Regions from separate parts of the Streptomyces sp. NPDC048671 genome, predicted to be linked through region 4. Evidence: riboswitches for the same ligand, from Rfam matches in the RefSeq annotation. Region 4 holds a riboswitch; each other region holds the start of a gene.
What was found. A riboswitch is a leader RNA that binds a small molecule or an ion and turns the genes downstream of it on or off. The one in region 4 is predicted to bind cobalamin.

Region 1 (3,995 bases), on a different contig from region 4:
CCGCTGAGCGTCTCGCGCTTGAAGAGGTTGGAGACCTGCGGCTCGATGCACTCGTACACGCCCGCGATCGAGGCGATCGTCGCCGTCGGCGCGATGGCGAGCAGCAGCGAGTTGCGCATCCCGGTCTTCGCGACCCGGGCGCGCAGCGCGTCCCAGCGCTCCGGCCAGTTCAGCTCGGTGTCGTAGTGGTCCGGGTGCAGCACACCGCGGGCGGTCCGCGTCTCGGACCAGGCGGGCAGCGGGCCCGACCGCTCGGCCAGCGCGCAGGAGGCCTCGTACGCGGCGAGCATGATCCGCTCGGAGATCTTCGTCGACAGGGCCCGTGCCTCGGAGGAGTCGAACGGCAGGCGCAGCTGGAAGAAGACGTCCTGGAGACCCATCGCGCCCAGGCCCACCGGCCGCCAGCGGGCGTTGGAGCGGCCCGCCTGCTCGGTCGGGTAGAAGTTGATGTCGACGACCCGGTCGAGGAAGGTCACCGCGGTACGGACGGTGGCGTCCAGACGCTCCCAGTCGATGGTGCCGTCGGCGACGAACGCGCCGAGGTTGACCGAACCCAGGTTGCAGACGGCCGTCTCGCCGTCGTCGGTGACTTCGAGGATCTCCGTGCACAGGTTCGACGAGTGCACGACGCGGCCGGGCTCGGCGGTCTGGTTCGCGGTCCGGTTGGAGGCGTCCTTGAACGTCATCCAGCCCTGGCCGGTCTGCGCGAGCGTCCGCATCATCCGGCCGTACAGTTCACGGGCCGGCATCGTCTTGCGGGCCAGGCCCCTGGCCTCGGCCGCCCGGTACGCGGCGTCGAACGCGTCGCCCCACAGGTCGACCAGCTCGGGCACGTCGGCCGGGGAGAACAGTGACCAGGTGCCGTCCGCGTCGACCCGGCGCATGAACTCGTCCGGGATCCAGTGCGCCAGGTTGAGGTTGTGCGTGCGCCGCTGGTCCTCACCCGTGTTGTCGCGCAGCTCCAGGAACTCCTCGATGTCCGCGTGCCAGGTCTCCAGGTAGACCGCGGCGGCGCCCTTGCGCCGGCCACCCTGGTTCACCGCGGCGACGGAGGCGTCGAGCGTCTTCAGGAACGGGACGATGCCGTTGGAGTGCCCGTTGGTGCCCCGGATCAGCGAACCGCGGGCGCGGATACGGGAGTACGAGAGGCCGATGCCGCCCGCGTGCTTCGACAGCCGCGCCACCTGGTGGTAGCGGTCGTAGATCGAGTCCAGCTCGTCCAGCGGCGAGTCCAGCAGGTAGCAGGAGGACATCTGCGGGTGCCGGGTGCCGGAGTTGAAGAGCGTGGGGGAGGAGGGCAGGTAGTCCAGCCGGCTCATCAGCCGGTACAGCGCGGCGACCTCGTCCAGGGCGCGCTCGGAGTTGTCCTCCGCGAGCCCGGCGGCGACGCGGAGCATGAAGTGCTGCGGGGTCTCGATGACCTGGCGGGTCAGCGGGTGGCGCAGCAGATAGCGGCTGTGCAGGGTGCGCAGCCCGAAGTAGCCGAAGCGGTCGTCGGCGCCGTCGTCGAGGGCCTGTCCGACCAGCGCGTCGAGGGCGGCCGCGTGGAGGGTCACGAACTCGGCGGTGCGGTCCGCGATCAGGCCCTCGCGGTGTCCGACGGCGACCGACGCGGAGAAGGACGTCGCGCCCTGGCCGGCCGCCTCGTCCGCGATGGAGCGGGTGAGGAGGCGGGCGGCGAGCCGGGAGTAGGCGGGGTCCTCGGAGATCAGGCCCGCGGCGGCCTCGGTGGCCAGCGAGCGCAGCTCGGCCTCGTCCGACCGGGCGTTGCGGCCGCGCAGTGCGGCGCCGGCGACGCGTCCGGGGTCGGTGTCGGGCAGATCCGCGGTGAGGCCGGTGAGGGTTCGCAGCAACGCGGTTCCCGGTCCGTCCTTCGCGGGTGCCGCGGACAGGTCCGTCCCGGACTCGGCTGCTTCGGACTCGGCCGCTGAAACCGGATCGGCTGGCGCGATGGTCACGTGGTGCTCTCCCTCGCTCGGCTCTGGGCCGGCGGGGGATCGGGGGCAGCCGGGCGGAGCCGGACCCTGGGCAGGGCAGCACTCCGCGCGGCGTCCACCGGCCCATCCACGAGGCCCGGACGTCTGGGCATCCGGATCGGTCGAGCCGGATGCGCTGTCGGCAGGTCCTCGGACTCACGGGTGCGCAAAAGCGCACCGAACATACCGTTGCGGGACAGTTCCGGATTCGCACCGGATTTCCCTGCGGCGACAGCGAGCACGAGCATACATGTGGGGGCAGTCGGATGCGGCAGCCCCCACATGTTGTGTCGTGCAACTCAACAGCGCGGCTTCATGGCGTCGGCCGGAGGTCCAGGCGGTAGGTCAGCAGCGACAGCCCCTCGATGGGATACCAGTCCCTTTCGGGGGTCCGTACGAAGCCGAGGCGCCCGTAGATCCTATGGGCGCCGTACATGGCCGACTGCGTCGACAGGGTGATCCCCGTGACCCCCGCGGTGGCCCGTGCGCGGTCGATACAGGCCCGGACGAGCGCCTCGCCCGCCCCGGCCCCACGAGCCTCGCGAGAGACCGCGAGCATCCGGAACTCGGCCTCGTCGGCGGCCGCGATGTCCGCCCACCGATTCCCCGGCGGGGCGTACGTCACGCCGCCCAGCACCCGCCCCCGTGCGTCCGCCGCGACGAGCACCTCGGCCTCGGCGGCCCGCCGGGCGACGTCCCGCAGCTGCGTCAGATACGGATCGTCGGCGCCGAAGTCCAGCAGCCCGTCCCCGAGATAGGCCTCGGCGGTGATCTCGCCGAGGACCGGGTACTCGGCGGGCACGACCGGCCTGATGGTGATGTCCATGCCCGGAAGTGTGCCGCACTCCGCACGCCCGTTCGCGGGAATTCCCGGGCACGCCGGGCCACCCGCGCCCGGCACGCGAACGGGCCGCCGCACCCCGGAGCGGGGGAGCGGCGGCCCGTGAAGCGGTGGGTCAGTGACCGCCCGGCGCCCCGGCCGTGGCCGGCGGGAGCTGGGCCTTCACGCCCGGGTCGCCCGCGTCCGCGGTGTAGTCGCCGGGCGAGGTCTCGTCGACCCCGGCAGGCGCCTTCACGGCGTTCAGGACGAAGGTGAGGACGACGGTGACCACGATGTTCAGCACGAACGCCGTCAGGCCGATGTAGCCGATCTCGCCGAGGCCCGGGATCTCCTTGGAGGACCCGCCGAAGTGGGCCTGGGTCGGGCTGGCGACCCCGTACGCGGCGGCCGTCCCGTAGACCATGCCGACCGCCCAGCCGGCGAGCAGCGCCCAGCGGTGGAACCACCGGGTGAACAGGCCGCCGACCAGGGCCGGCATCGTCTGGAGGATCCAGATCCCGCCGAGCAGCTGGAAGTTGATCGCGACCGTCTTGTCCATGGTGAGGACGAAGGCGAGCGCGCCGACCTTCACCAGCAGCGAGACCGTCTTGGAGACCTTGGTCTCCTGGGCGGGTGTCGCGTCGGGCTTCAGGAAGTCCTTGTAGATGTTCCGGGTGAACAGGTTCGCCGCCGCGATCGACATGATCGCCGCGGGCACCAGCGCGCCGATGCCGATGGCGGCGAACGCCACGCCCGCGAACCAGTCGGGGAACATGTTCTCGAAGAGCTGCGGGATCGCCAGCTGGCCGTTGTCCACCTTGACCCCGGCGGCGATCGCCATGAAGCCGAGCAGCGCGAGCAGCCCCAGCATCAACGAGTACAGCGGCAGGATCGTGGTGTTGCGGCGGATCACGTTGCGGCTGCGGCTGGAGAGCGTCGCCGTGATGGAGTGCGGATACATGAAGAGCGCCAGCGCCGAGCCCAGCGCCAGCGTGGCGTAACCCCACTGCCCCGACCTGGCGGGTGCGAGCGCACCGGTCGGCTTGCCGCCCGGCGGGCCCGCGAACTTCTCCTGCGCGGAGGCGAAGATGTCGTGGAAGCCGCCGAGCTTGATCGGGATGTAGATGATCGCCACGAGGATGACCAGATAGATCAGCCCGTCCTTGACGAACGCGATCAGCGCGGGCGCGCGCAGGCCC
Region 2 (3,995 bases), 690 kb from region 4:
GGCCTGTTCGACCGGGCCCCGCCGCTGATCGCTCATACGAAGATCCTTTCCACTGATGAGCGGTCCATGTTTCCGCTTGCTCCGGAAGATCGTCCGGAGCCGGAACCGGGGCCCACACCGCCCCGTACCCGTCCCGCGCTGTCGGAGCACGGCCAAGTGGAGCGGCGACCCTCCGATTGGAGTCACCGCAACGCCCTGTTCAGTTCATCTTCCGTTCACCCAGGTTGCCTACGGTCCACGTGCCACTGCCGTCGAACGATTGCCTGGGTAAATGGAACACATCACGCTGCTGCTCGCGATTGTGATCGTGACAGCTCTAGTGTTCGATTTCACGAACGGTTTCCACGACACCGCCAACGCGATGGCCACGACCATCTCGACCGGCGCACTCAAACCCAAGACAGCGGTGGCGATGTCCGCCGTTCTCAACCTCGTCGGCGCGTTCCTGTCGGTGGAGGTCGCCAAGACGATCTCCGGCGGGATCATCAATGAGAACGGCCTCAGAACCGAGGTCATCTTCGCGGCGCTCGTCGGCGCCATCCTGTGGAATCTGCTGACCTGGCTGGTCGGGCTCCCGTCCAGCTCCTCCCACGCCCTCTTCGGCGGTCTGATCGGCGCCGCGGTGATGTCCGCGGGCTGGTCGTCGGTCGACGGCGGCACGGTCGTCACCAAGGTGCTGCTCCCCGCGGTCGCCGCCCCGATCGTCGCCGGTCTGGCCGCGCTGCTGGCCACCAAGCTGACGTACCGGATCGGCGGGAAGATCCGTAACGGCGCCCAGGAGAAGGCGACCGCCAAGGGCTACCGCGCCGGGCAGATCGCCTCCGCCGGGCTGGTCTCCCTCGCCCACGGCACCAACGACGCGCAGAAGACCATGGGCATCATCACGCTCGCCCTGGTCACCGGCGGGGTGCTCTCCCCCGGTTCGAACCCGCCGGTCTGGGTCATCGTCAGTGCCGGTCTGGCCATCGCGCTCGGCACCTACCTGGGCGGCTGGCGCATCATCCGCACCATGGGCAGCGGCCTCACCGAGCTCAAGCCGCCGCAGGGCTTCGCCGCCCAGACCAGTGCGGCGACGGTCATCCTGGCCTCCTCGCACCTCGGCTTCTCCCTCTCCACCACCCAGTCCTGCTCCGGCGCCGTGATGGGCGCGGGCCTGGGCCGCCGGGGCGGTGTGGTCCGCTGGTCCACCGCCACCCGGATGTTCGTCGCCTGGGGTCTGACCCTGCCGGCCGCCGGTCTGGTCGGCGCGGGGGCCGAATTCCTCACCAAGCAGGGCACCTGGGGCGTCGTGGTCGTCGCCGTGCTGCTGGTCGCGGGCTCCGGAGCGATCTGGGTCCTGTCGCGCCGCAAGCCGGTCGGCAAGGACGACGTCGCACCCGGCGGCCGGGACGGCGCTCCTGTCGGGGACGCCGAACCCGCGGGCGTCGTCACCACCGCCATCGCGGCCGTCAGCCCGCCGCCCACCGCGGTCCAGGCGCAGCAGGACCTCAAGACCACCATCCCGGCCCCGGCCGGACCCGTAGCCGACCCGGCGCGACCCGCCACGGTGTAAGGACACATCCCCATGAACATCGACTGGGCAGCCCTCGGCACCGTCTTCGGTGTCTCTCTCGTCGCCACCGTCGCCCTGGTGGGCCTCTTCACCCTGGGCATCGTCGGCCTCTCCAGGCAGCCGGAACCGGCCGCGCGGGGCGGGCAGGCCGGCGGGTCCCTGATGCTGGCCCGCGCGGGCGCGTACGTCTGCTTCGGGCTGTGCGCGGCGGCGGTGGCCTACGGGATCTACATGATCGTCGCCTGACGGCCGCCGGGCCCCCCGGGGCCCTTCCCGCTCCCGCTCATCGGGCCGGACGCACCTCGGGTGCGTCCGGCCCGATGTGGGTCTCAGCACACTGCGCCGTCGCAGGTCAACGGCAGGTTGACTGACGTTCGCGGAGCGTGGTGGACTGCCGGAGCCATTACGGCGACAGCAGAGGAAGCCGGTGCGAATCCGGCGCGGTCCCGCCACTGTCACCGGGGAGCAGTCCCCCACCACCGGAAGTCACGGTCCACGCACGTGGACTGGAAGACCGGGGGAACTGCGGATCCGGGAGCCAGGAGACTCTCGTCGCCGGTCACGTCGAACCAGGGCGCGGACCCTGAGTGAGGACATATCGCCATGCCCGGCCGCCGTGCGCCCGTATCCGTGCCGCCCCTTCCACCAGCTGCCCGCACGAAGGTCCTTCGAGGCGCGACGGCCGGCTGAACCGTGCGTGCCGATCGCATCTTCGCGTACGGCGCCACGGCCGGTCTGATCGGCGATCTGCTGCTCGGTGATCCCCGCAGGGGACATCCGGTCGCCGCCTTCGGGCGGGCCGCGGCAGGCGTCGAACGCCGTCTGTGGCGCGACCACCGCGGGTGGGGCGCGCTGCACACCCTGGTCTGCGCCGGAGGCGCCGCGGGGGGTGCCGCGCTGGCCGCCCGCGCGCTGCGCCGCCGTCCCGCCGCGTCCGTGGCCCTGACCGCCGCCGCCACCTGGTCCGTCGTCGGCGGCACCTCGCTGGGGCGCGAGGCCCGGTCCATCGGCGGCGCCCTGGCCGCCGGGGACCTCGGCCTGGCCCGTGAACGGCTGCCCCACCTGTGCGGCCGCGACCCGCAGTCCCTGGACGGACCGCAGATCGCCCGCGCCGTGGTGGAGTCCGTCGCCGAGAACACCTCGGACGCCGTGGTCGGCGCCCTGGTGTGGGGTGCGCTGGGCGGGGTCCCCGGACTCGTCGGCTTCCGGGCCGCCAACACCCTCGACGCCATGGTCGGCCACAAGTCGCCCCGCCACCTGCGCTACGGCTGGGCCTCGGCCCGCCTCGACGACCTCGCGGGCTGGCCGGGCGCCCGGCTGACGGCGCTGCTCGCCGTGGCCGCCGGCGGACGGCCCCGAGGGGCGATACGGGCCTGGCGGGCGGATGCCGCCAAGCACCCGAGCCCCAACGCGGGCCCCGTGGAGGCCTCCTTCGCGGGCGCCCTCGGCGTACGCCTCGGCGGCACCCTCGCCTACGGCGGCCGGGTCGAGCACCGCCCCGTACTCAACGGGGAGACGGGCCGGGCGGTGGAGACCGAGGACATCGAACGCGCCGTACGGCTGTCGCGCCGGATCGGTGCGCTGGCCCTGGGCGTGAGCGTGGCGGCCCGCCTGGGCGTCGGCGCGGCCGCACGACGGATCACCTCGACGCACGGCACGGGGCCGCACGCCCCGGATACGCGCACCTCAGGACGGAGACCGACATGAGCGGCGGGCTGCTGGTCGCCGGGACCACCTCGGACGCGGGCAAGAGCGTCGTCACGGCGGGCATCTGCCGCTGGCTGGTGCGCCGGGGCGTGAAGGTCGCGCCGTTCAAGGCGCAGAACATGTCCCTGAACTCCTTCGTCACCCGCGAGGGCGCCGAGATCGGCCGCGCCCAGGCCATGCAGGCCCAGGCGGCCAGGGTGGAGCCGACCGCGCTGATGAACCCGGTGCTGCTCAAGCCCGGCAGCGACCGCTCCAGCCAGGTCGTCCTGATGGGGCGCGCGGTCGGCGAGATGAGCGCCCGCGGCTACCACGGCGGCAGGCAGGAAGCGTTGCTGTCCACCGTCGTGGACTGCCTGGAGCAGCTTCGGGGCACGTATGACGCGGTGATCTGCGAGGGGGCGGGCAGTCCGGCCGAGATCAACCTGCGGCGCACGGACATCGTGAACATGGGCATCGCCAGGGCGGCCCGCTTCCCGGTGGTGGTCGTCGGGGACATCGACCGGGGCGGGGTCTTCGCGTCGTTCTTCGGTACGACGGCACTGCTCGCCGCCGAGGACCAGGCGCTGATCGCCGGCTACCTGGTCAACAAGTTCCGCGGTGACGTGTCGCTGCTGGAGCCCGGCCTCGACATGCTGCGCGATCTCACCGGACGGCCTACGTACGGGGTGCTGCCGTTCGCCCACGGCCTCGGCATCGACGAGGAGGACGGGCTGCGGGTCTCGCTGCGCGGCACCGT
Region 3 (3,995 bases), on a different contig from region 4:
GCCGAGGGCCCGCAGGGTCAGTGCCACCTGCCCCTCCAGCGGCAGGGCCGGGTGGCAGCAGGTGAAGATCAGCTCAAGCCGTTCGTCCTTGATCACGGTGTCGTCGAACTCGTCCATGACGGCCTCGGGTGCGGGCAGCAGGTGGATCTTCTCGGCAAGGGTGTGTTCCCGGCGAATCCGGTCGATCGCCCGGTGGCGCGCAGTCGTCACCAGCCACGCACCCGGATTGGCCGGTACGCCCGAAGCGGGCCAGCTCCGCGCCGCGACGGCGAACGCCTCCTGCGCGGCGTCCTCCGCCCTGTCGAAGTCACCGAGGTACCCGACCAGCGACGCCAGCACCCGGCCCCACTCGTCCCGGAAGACCTCCTCCAGCACGTTCAGCGCCGCACCACCGGCCTGATCTCCACAACACCGCCGAGCCGGGCGGCCGGGACACGCGACGCCAGCTCGATCGCTTCGTCCAGATCGGCCGCCTCGATCAGGCAGAAGCCGCCGAGCACCTCCTTGGTGTCCGCGAACGGGCCGTCGGTCATCAGCGTCCGGCCGCCGACCACGCGCACACTCGTCGCCGTCTCGGCGGACTGCAACTGCCCGGCGCCGACGCACCGCGGATCGTCGGCCAACGCCAGATACTCGGCGTACGCCGCCTCGCGTTCCTCCTCCGACAGCGTCTCCTCGTGGCCGGGCTCGGTGTAGATCATCAGGGCGTACCGCATCACGGCCTCCGGAATCAGCGGGCTCTCACCCTCACGACGAACGAGCAGCGGCGCAGGGGACAGCGACGGGGTCACCGATGCCGGGCAGCGGCAGGCGGGCAGCGGCAGCGGGTCCAACCGTACGGCCGCCGGCTCGGCGCCGGCGTCATCGTGGGCAACGCGACGGGCCGGCCCCTCGGGTGCCTTCGGGAACCGGGTCAGCCGGACGGTTCGTCGGGCACGGGGTGGTCCGGATGGCGATGGCCTGCGGGCGGGGCGCCGCGCCGGCCGGTTCCTGCCTCGTCCGTATCGGGCATCTCCAGGTCCGGTTGCTCGGCGGCCTTCGGCCGCATCGGGCCGCCGACCACGTCCAAGGGGTCCTCGTCGGCGGTGGCCTGCTGATCGGGCGGGTCCCGCGGAATCGGGTCTCCGCTGTTCCCCCGGTCTTTCGGGTGAAGGTCGTTCACGGTGTTCTCTCTTCCTCCCATAGGCGTCATGCCCGGTGCAGGTACCCGGGTGACCGGCGCTGATGCATGGCCACCGCGGTAACGGATGGCTACTGGTCAGGGGTTGCGTGCCCCTGGCCGGTCGCCCCGGTCAGTCCGTCCTCGTCCGTCCTCGGCCGCCTCCCGGCTCCGACGGTGCACGGCCTGCTCCAGGTTGGGCAATACATTCGTCCCACAGGAGAGCGGATCACGCTCACCGAGAACATGGGCCGGGGTCTCATTTCACGTTCCGGAATGTGAACAGCGGCGCCTGGGCAGTGGACGACCGTCTAGTCTGGTCCGTGCAGCTGGTTCGCCCTGTCCGCCAGGCAGGCGCGTCGCAAGAGGGAACCCGGTGGAATTCCGGGACTGCCCCGCAGCGGTGAGTGGGAACGACCGCCGTCATACGCACTGGATCCGGTTGGATCTGGGAAGCGACGGCCAGTAGGTGTCCGCCCAGGCGGATGTGCCCGCGAGTCCGAAGACCTGCCCGTTGCCCGCACGCGACCCCTCGCGTGCGGATATCCCGGTGACCTCGTGGGCGGGTCGGCGTACATACCAGACGGAAGACCGCGCCGATGGCGTGTGCGAGATCCGTCCGGTACGTCATCCCTTCGCGTCCGTGTCCCGTCCCCGGGATGTTCAGGAGTCATCTCGCGAAGGAGATTTCCGTGACAGCCAAGCCCGCAGCCGCGGCAGCACGAGCCACCGTGTACGGCTACCCCCGCCAGGGCCCGAACCGGGAACTGAAGAAGGCCATCGAGGGCTACTGGAAGGGCCGCGTCAGCGCCGACGCCCTCCGGGAGACGACGGCCGGCCTGCGCCGGACCAACTGGAGGCGGCTGGCGGACGCCGGCGTCCACGAGGTGCCCACCGGCGACTTCTCGTACTACGACCATGTGCTGGACACCAGCGTCATGGTCGGCGCGGTCCCGGCGCGCCACCGTGCGGCCGTCGACGCCGACGCCCTCGACGGCTACTTCGCGATGGCGCGCGGCACCCAGGACGTGGCGCCGCTGGAGATGACCAAGTGGTTCGACACCAACTACCACTACCTCGTCCCCGAACTCGGCCCGGACACCGTCTTCACCGCCGACTCCACCAAGCAGGTCACCGAGCTGAAGGAAGTCCTCGCGCTCGGGCACACCGCCCGGCCGGTACTCGTCGGTCCCCTCACCTATCTCCTGCTGGCCAAGCCCGCTCCGGGGGCGCCGGCCGGCTTCGAACCGCTCACCCTGCTGGACCGGCTGCTGCCGGTCTACGCGGAGGTGCTCGCCGATCTGCGTGCCGCGGGCGCGGAGTGGGTGCAGCTGGACGAGCCCGCGCTGGTCCAGGACCGCTCCCCGGCCGAGCTGAACGCGGCGGCCCGCACCTACCGTGACCTCGGCGGTCTCACCGACCGCCCCAAGCTGCTCGTCGCCTCCTACTTCGACCGGCTCGGCGACGCCCTGCCCGTCCTGGCGAAGGCCCCGGTGGAGGGCCTGGCCCTGGACTTCACCGGCTCGGCCGCCGCCAACCTCGAAGACCTCGCCGCCGCCGGCGGACTGTCCGGGAAGCGGCTCGTCGCCGGCGTCGTCAACGGCCGGAACATCTGGATCAACGACTACGAGAAGTCCCTCGCCACCCTCGCCACCCTTCTGGGCCTCGCCGACAGTGTCGATGTGGCCGCGTCCTGCTCCCTGCTGCACGTCCCCCTCGACACGGCACCCGAGCGGGACATCGACCCCCAGATCCTGCGCTGGCTCGCCTTCGCCGGGCAGAAGACCACCGAGGTCGTCACGCTGGCCAGGGGACTGGCCCAGGGCACGGGCGCCGTCGCCGCCGAGATCTCCGCCAACCGCGCCGACCTCGCCTCCCGCAGGAACTCCCCGATCACCGCCGACCCCGCCGTACGGGCCAGGACCGCCACCGTCACCGACGCCGACGGCTGCCGCTCCCAGCCCTACACCGAGCGGGCCGCCGCCCAGCGTGCCCATCTCGGGCTGCCGTTGCTGCCGACGACGACCATCGGCTCGTTCCCGCAGACCGACGAGCTGCGCACGGCCCGCGCCGACCTGCGCGCGGGCCGCATCGACACGGCCGGTTACGAGGAGCGGATCAGGGCCGAGATCGGTGAGGTCATCTCCTTCCAGGAGAAGACCGGCATCGACGTCCTGGTACACGGCGAGCCCGAACGCAACGACATGGTGCAGTACTTCGCGGAACAGCTCACCGGCTACCTGGCCACCCGGCACGGCTGGGTCCAGTCCTACGGCACCCGCTACGTCCGCCCGCCGGTCCTGGCCGGCGACATCTCCCGTCCCGGAGCGATGACGGTGCGCTGGACCTCGTACGCGCAGTCGCTCACCGGCCGTCCGGTCAAGGGGATGCTGACCGGGCCCGTCACCATGCTGGCCTGGTCCTTCGTCCGCGACGACCAGCCCCTCGGGGACACCGCCCGGCAGGTCGCCCTCGCGCTGCGGGACGAGGTCAACGACCTGGAGAGCGCGGGCACTTCGGTCATCCAGGTCGACGAGCCCGCGCTGCGCGAAACGCTGCCCCTGCGCGCGGCGGACCGCGCCGCGTACCTGGAATGGGCCACCGAGTCGTTCCGGCTCACCACCAGCGGTGTGCGTCCGGACACCCAGATCCACACCCACATGTGCTACGCCGAGTTCGGCGACATCGTCCAGGCCATCGACGACCTCGACGCCGACGTCATCAGCCTGGAGGCCGCCCGCTCGCACATGCAGGTCGCCCGCGAACTCGCCGCACACGGCTACCCGCGCGAGGCGGGGCCCGGCGTGTACGACATCCACTCCCCTCGGGTTCCCGA
Region 4 (3,995 bases):
GCAGCCGCACCACGTCGGCGACCATGTTCGGCGCGAACGTCATCGCGACGACGACGGCCACCCCGGCCTCGTACAGCGCACCGGGCAGTGACTTCAGCAGCCGGGCCGGGTTGGCGAGGGAGTTCGCCGCGCCGACGCAGATCAGCAGGGTGGCCAGCTTCGCCCCGTCGTACAGCGCGAAGAGCAGCTGCTCGGCGGTGACCCGGCCACCGATCCGGACGCCCTTCGCCCACTCCGGCAGCGGCACCTCGGGCAGCGTGAACACCACATGCGTGCCGGGGATCGGCGATCCGAGGAACACCGAGAAGAGCAGCCGCACCCCGATGACGAACAGCCCGATCTTGATGAACGCCCCGTAGGACCGGGCCCACGGCGCGTCCGTCCGGCGCGCGGCCACCACGTACCCCGCCACGCCCACCAGCAGGCCGAGCAGCAGCGGGTTGGTCGTCCGGGACGCGGCGGTGGCGAGCCCCAGCGCCCACAGCCACCACGCCCCGGCGGGCAGCGCGTTGCTCCGGGTCGCGGCGGGCGCGCGCCAGGCGGGGACCGGGGAGGGGCCGGACGCCGCACGGCCCGCGGTGCCGGTCACCGGGACCTCCCCGGTGCCGGCCGTCGAGCCGTTCATCCGCGGCGGCGGCGGGCCTGCGCGACTGCGGCGATGCCGAGCAGAAGGACCGCGCCGACCCCGAAGAGCACCCCGGCGGACGGCCCGCCGCCGGAACCACCGCTGCCGGCGGCAGCGGACGCGGACGTGGGAGCGGACGCGTCCGCCGTGGCCTGGCGGCTGCTGTCCCCGTTCCCGGAGACCTGCTCACCGCACCCGGCGACCGGATAGCCGGAGATCGCGCAGAGCAGCGCGTCGCTTCCGTAACGCAGCGGCTTCGCCACCGACGCGAGCGCCTCCGCGCTGCTCGCGTCCTTCGGGACCTGTGCGCACGCGGTACGCGGCGGGGGCGGGGTCTCACCCTCCGGCGCGTCGGCGGCGGTACCGGGGTCGATGACGAGCGCGACGCGCTTGGTGCCGCTCCGGGCGGGGGTGTCCGCGCAGATCTCCGAGAAGTCGGGGGAGCGGCGCGGCTTCGCCGCGTCCTGGGAGTCGGCGCTCACGGAGAACCGGAAGCCCTGCACCGCGCCGTCGTCCGGCCGGACCAGGGACGGCCCCTGGGTGGCGTACGCCCATCCGCTGCCGGAACCGTCCCAGAAGGACCAGTAGCGGTATCCCGCCGCCTGGGCCGGGCCCGTGCCGAGCACGGCCAGGACGGCGCCCAGGACGACCAGCAGCACGGTGGCCCTTCCGGCGCGCCTCACAGCTGCTGGTTCTTCCGGCGGCCGCTGATCAGGAATCCGGCTCCCGCGCCGACGGCGAGCCCGATTCCGACGAACCACCAGAGACCGCCGATGCCGTCCCCGTCGCCGCTGTCCTTCTTCTCCTCGTCCTTGGTGGCGCTCGCCTTCGGCTTCTTCACGGCGGCGGGTGCGGGCCCGGTCGCGTTCAGCTGGGCGACGAGGTCGGCGCCGCCGAAGTCGTGCACGTCGGCGCCGGTCGCGTGGGCGGCCATGACGAGCTGGGCGTAGGCGGCGGGGCCGCTCTGCTCGGCCCAGCCCGCGGAGTTCTTCGCCAGCCACTCGACGGACGCGGCGGCCTTGTCCTTGTGCCCGGCGGCGGACAGCGCGACGACCGCGTCGGCGGTGTTGCCGAAGTCGGGCTGCGGGGCGCTGTCCTCGGCGCCCGGCATCGGCGGCTGGTCGAGGTGACCGGTCTTCGCGAGGGCCCCGGCGAGGTAGTAGGCGCCGTTCTGGGCGGCCTGCTCCGGCGTGAGCGCGGTGCCCTTGTGGCAGCCGGGGTCCTTGACCGCGGCGTTGTCGGCGACGAGGAGCCCCTTGCCGAGCGAGCCGAGCACGCCCGCCGCGGTGGCGTCCCCGTTGGCGACGAGCTTGCCGGCCTTGTCGGGCTGGTAGGCGAAGGCGCCGCCGTCCTTGCCGCCGCACGGGATGGCGAAGGTGAGCAGGGCGGCGTACGGGGTCCTGCCGCCGTGCGTCGTCACATCGCCGAGCTTCTGCCCGGCGCGGGCGAGGGCGCCGATCACGATCGAGGTGGAGTTCGCGTCACTGGCCTGGCCTGCGGTGTACCCCCAGCCGCCGTCCTCGTTCTGCACGGACTTCAGCCAGTGGACGCCGTTGGCGACGAGGTCCTTGTGCTTGCCGACCTCGTGCAGCGCCTGTACGGCGGCCGCCGTCGCATTGGTGTCGATCATGGTCTTGGCGTCGCACGGCACGGAGGAGTCGGGGCGGTACGCGGGGAACGCGCCGCTGTCGCACTGCTGGCCGACCAGCCAGTCCACCGCCTTCTTGGCGGGCGTGACGCCCACGGCCCGCTGCGAGACGAAGGCCAGCGACTGCCGCCACACCCCGTCGTACGTGGGGTCCGTCGTGCCGTACAGCCCCGAGGGCAGCGCCGCGGACGGCGAGGGGGAGGGGGACGGTGCGGCGACCGCGGCGGGGGCCGCGGCCGCACAGAGCACGGTGGCGGTGGCGGCGAGCGCGGCTGCGCTGCGGCGTACGGTCATGGCGGGCGGGGCCTCTCCTGCGGGAAACCGGGCACAGGCACACACAGGCACCAGGCTCCGGCTCCGTATACCTCGACGGTGCCGGCCACCGGGGTCCCGATGGCGCGAGCCGGTCACGACACGGACAGGGCATTCCGGCTGGCCGCCGAAAGGGCGGCATACACGGTTGCGGGTCAGCGCCGGATTCGCACCGGCTTCCCCCTGAACGGGCATGATGACGACTCGCACACTCTACCGGGCAGGTACAACGAGAGCCCCGTGACCGTCCCCGTCGCGCAGTGGCCGCCCTCTCGATCGTGGGCCGGTGGATCGCGGCGGCGACATGCCGGGCCTGTCCGGCGCAGACCCGCGCCCGGTCCCGCACCGGCACGCTGACCCTCCGGTGGCCGGCGCGACCGGCGCGCCCGTCACACCGCGAGGAACAGCGCGCCGTCGTCACACAGCCACGAACGTCACCGGCTCGCTTCCCGTGACCGCCTCCGCGCGCCCCAGTTTCACCAGCCGGCGCAGATGCGCCTCGGCCTCCGAAACGGCGATGTTCCGTGACCCGTAAGGGATCTGCTCCCAGGGGCGGTTCCACTCCATCCGCTCGGCCAGCTGCCACGGCGTGAGCGGTTCGGCGAGGAGGCCGAGGAGGCCGGTGAGGCGCTCCTCGTGGTGGTCGAGGAGTTCCCGTACGCGGCCCGCCGCGTCCGGGAACGCGTACTGGTGGGCGGGCAGTACCTCCGCGACGCCCAGGCGGCCGATCCGCTCCAGGGAGGCGAGGTAGTCCCCGAGCGGGTCGGTCTCGGTCGCGCTGTCCGGGTCCTCGTAGAGGCCGACGTGCGGGCTGATGCCGGGAAGCAGGTGATCGCCGGAGAAGAGGCGGCCGCGGCCGGGCAGGTTGGCCGGGTGGTCCTCCTCCAGGTGGAGGCAGACATGGCCCGGAGTGTGGCCCGGGGTCCAGATCGCGCGCAGCTTGCGGCCCGCCAGGTCGAGGAGTTCGCCGGGCACGATCTCGCGGTCCGGGAGCGCGGCCCGCAGACCGGGCAGGGTGCGCATCCGGCCGCCCTTCTCGCGGGCGGCCAGGAGCGGGGCGATGTGGTCCTCGGGGGCGCCGACCGTGGCCAGCTTCGTCGCGAGGTACGACAGCCAGGTGCCCGGTTCGGACTCCCGGGTGCGGCGGACGATCGCCGTGTCGGCGGCGTGCATCGCGATCCAGGCCCCGGAGGCGTCGCGCACCTGGCCGGACAGGCCGTGGTGGTCGGGGTGGTGGTGGGTGATGACCACGCCGTGGATATCGGCGATGTCCACGCCGACCGTCGTGAGCCCGGCGGTCAGGGTGTCCCAGGCCTCCGGGTCGTCCCAGCCCGTGTCGATCAGGACCGGCCCCCGGCCGGTGTCCAGGACATGGACCAGGGTGTGGCCCAACGGGTTGTCCGGGATGGG

Region 1: it holds a riboswitch for cobalamin, as region 4 does, so the genes downstream of both, ACZ6S6_RS36765 (ribonucleoside-diphosphate reductase subunit alpha) here and ACZ6S6_RS03345 (prenyltransferase/squalene oxidase repeat-containing protein) in region 4, are expected to answer to the same signal.
Region 2: it holds a riboswitch for cobalamin, as region 4 does, so the genes downstream of both, ACZ6S6_RS00210 (cobalamin biosynthesis protein) here and ACZ6S6_RS03345 (prenyltransferase/squalene oxidase repeat-containing protein) in region 4, are expected to answer to the same signal.
Region 3: it holds a riboswitch for cobalamin, as region 4 does, so the genes downstream of both, metE (5-methyltetrahydropteroyltriglutamate--homocysteine S-methyltransferase) here and ACZ6S6_RS03345 (prenyltransferase/squalene oxidase repeat-containing protein) in region 4, are expected to answer to the same signal.

What each region holds. Positions count from the first base shown of each region.
Region 1 is NZ_JBVJHB010000029.1:54,869-58,863, forward strand. Features, by position in the region: gene ACZ6S6_RS36765 (ribonucleoside-diphosphate reductase subunit alpha) at 1-1,958, opposite strand, end outside; adenosylcobalamin-variant (AdoCbl-variant) riboswitch at 2,113-2,211, opposite strand; gene ACZ6S6_RS36770 (GNAT family N-acetyltransferase) at 2,290-2,802, opposite strand; gene mctP (monocarboxylate uptake permease MctP) at 2,933-3,995, opposite strand, start outside.
Region 2 is NZ_JBVJHB010000001.1:37,323-41,317, forward strand. Features, by position in the region: gene ACZ6S6_RS00195 (class II aldolase/adducin family protein) at 1-36, opposite strand, end outside; gene ACZ6S6_RS00200 (inorganic phosphate transporter) at 272-1,552, shown strand; gene ACZ6S6_RS00205 (hypothetical protein) at 1,565-1,798, shown strand; cobalamin riboswitch at 1,970-2,101, shown strand; gene ACZ6S6_RS00210 (cobalamin biosynthesis protein) at 2,246-3,259, shown strand; gene ACZ6S6_RS00215 (cobyric acid synthase) at 3,256-3,995, shown strand, end outside.
Region 3 is NZ_JBVJHB010000004.1:413,808-417,802, forward strand. Features, by position in the region: gene ACZ6S6_RS10800 (RNA polymerase sigma factor) at 1-375, opposite strand, end outside; gene ACZ6S6_RS10805 (YciI family protein) at 378-716, opposite strand; gene ACZ6S6_RS10810 (hypothetical protein) at 914-1,162, opposite strand; cobalamin riboswitch at 1,473-1,688, shown strand; gene metE (5-methyltetrahydropteroyltriglutamate--homocysteine S-methyltransferase) at 1,852-3,995, shown strand, end outside.
Region 4 is NZ_JBVJHB010000001.1:726,691-730,685, reverse strand. Features, by position in the region: gene ACZ6S6_RS03355 (energy-coupling factor transporter transmembrane component T) at 1-589, opposite strand, end outside; gene ACZ6S6_RS03350 (SCO2322 family protein) at 622-1,308, opposite strand; gene ACZ6S6_RS03345 (prenyltransferase/squalene oxidase repeat-containing protein) at 1,305-2,567, opposite strand; cobalamin riboswitch at 2,658-2,808, opposite strand; gene ACZ6S6_RS03340 (MBL fold metallo-hydrolase) at 3,003-3,995, opposite strand, start outside.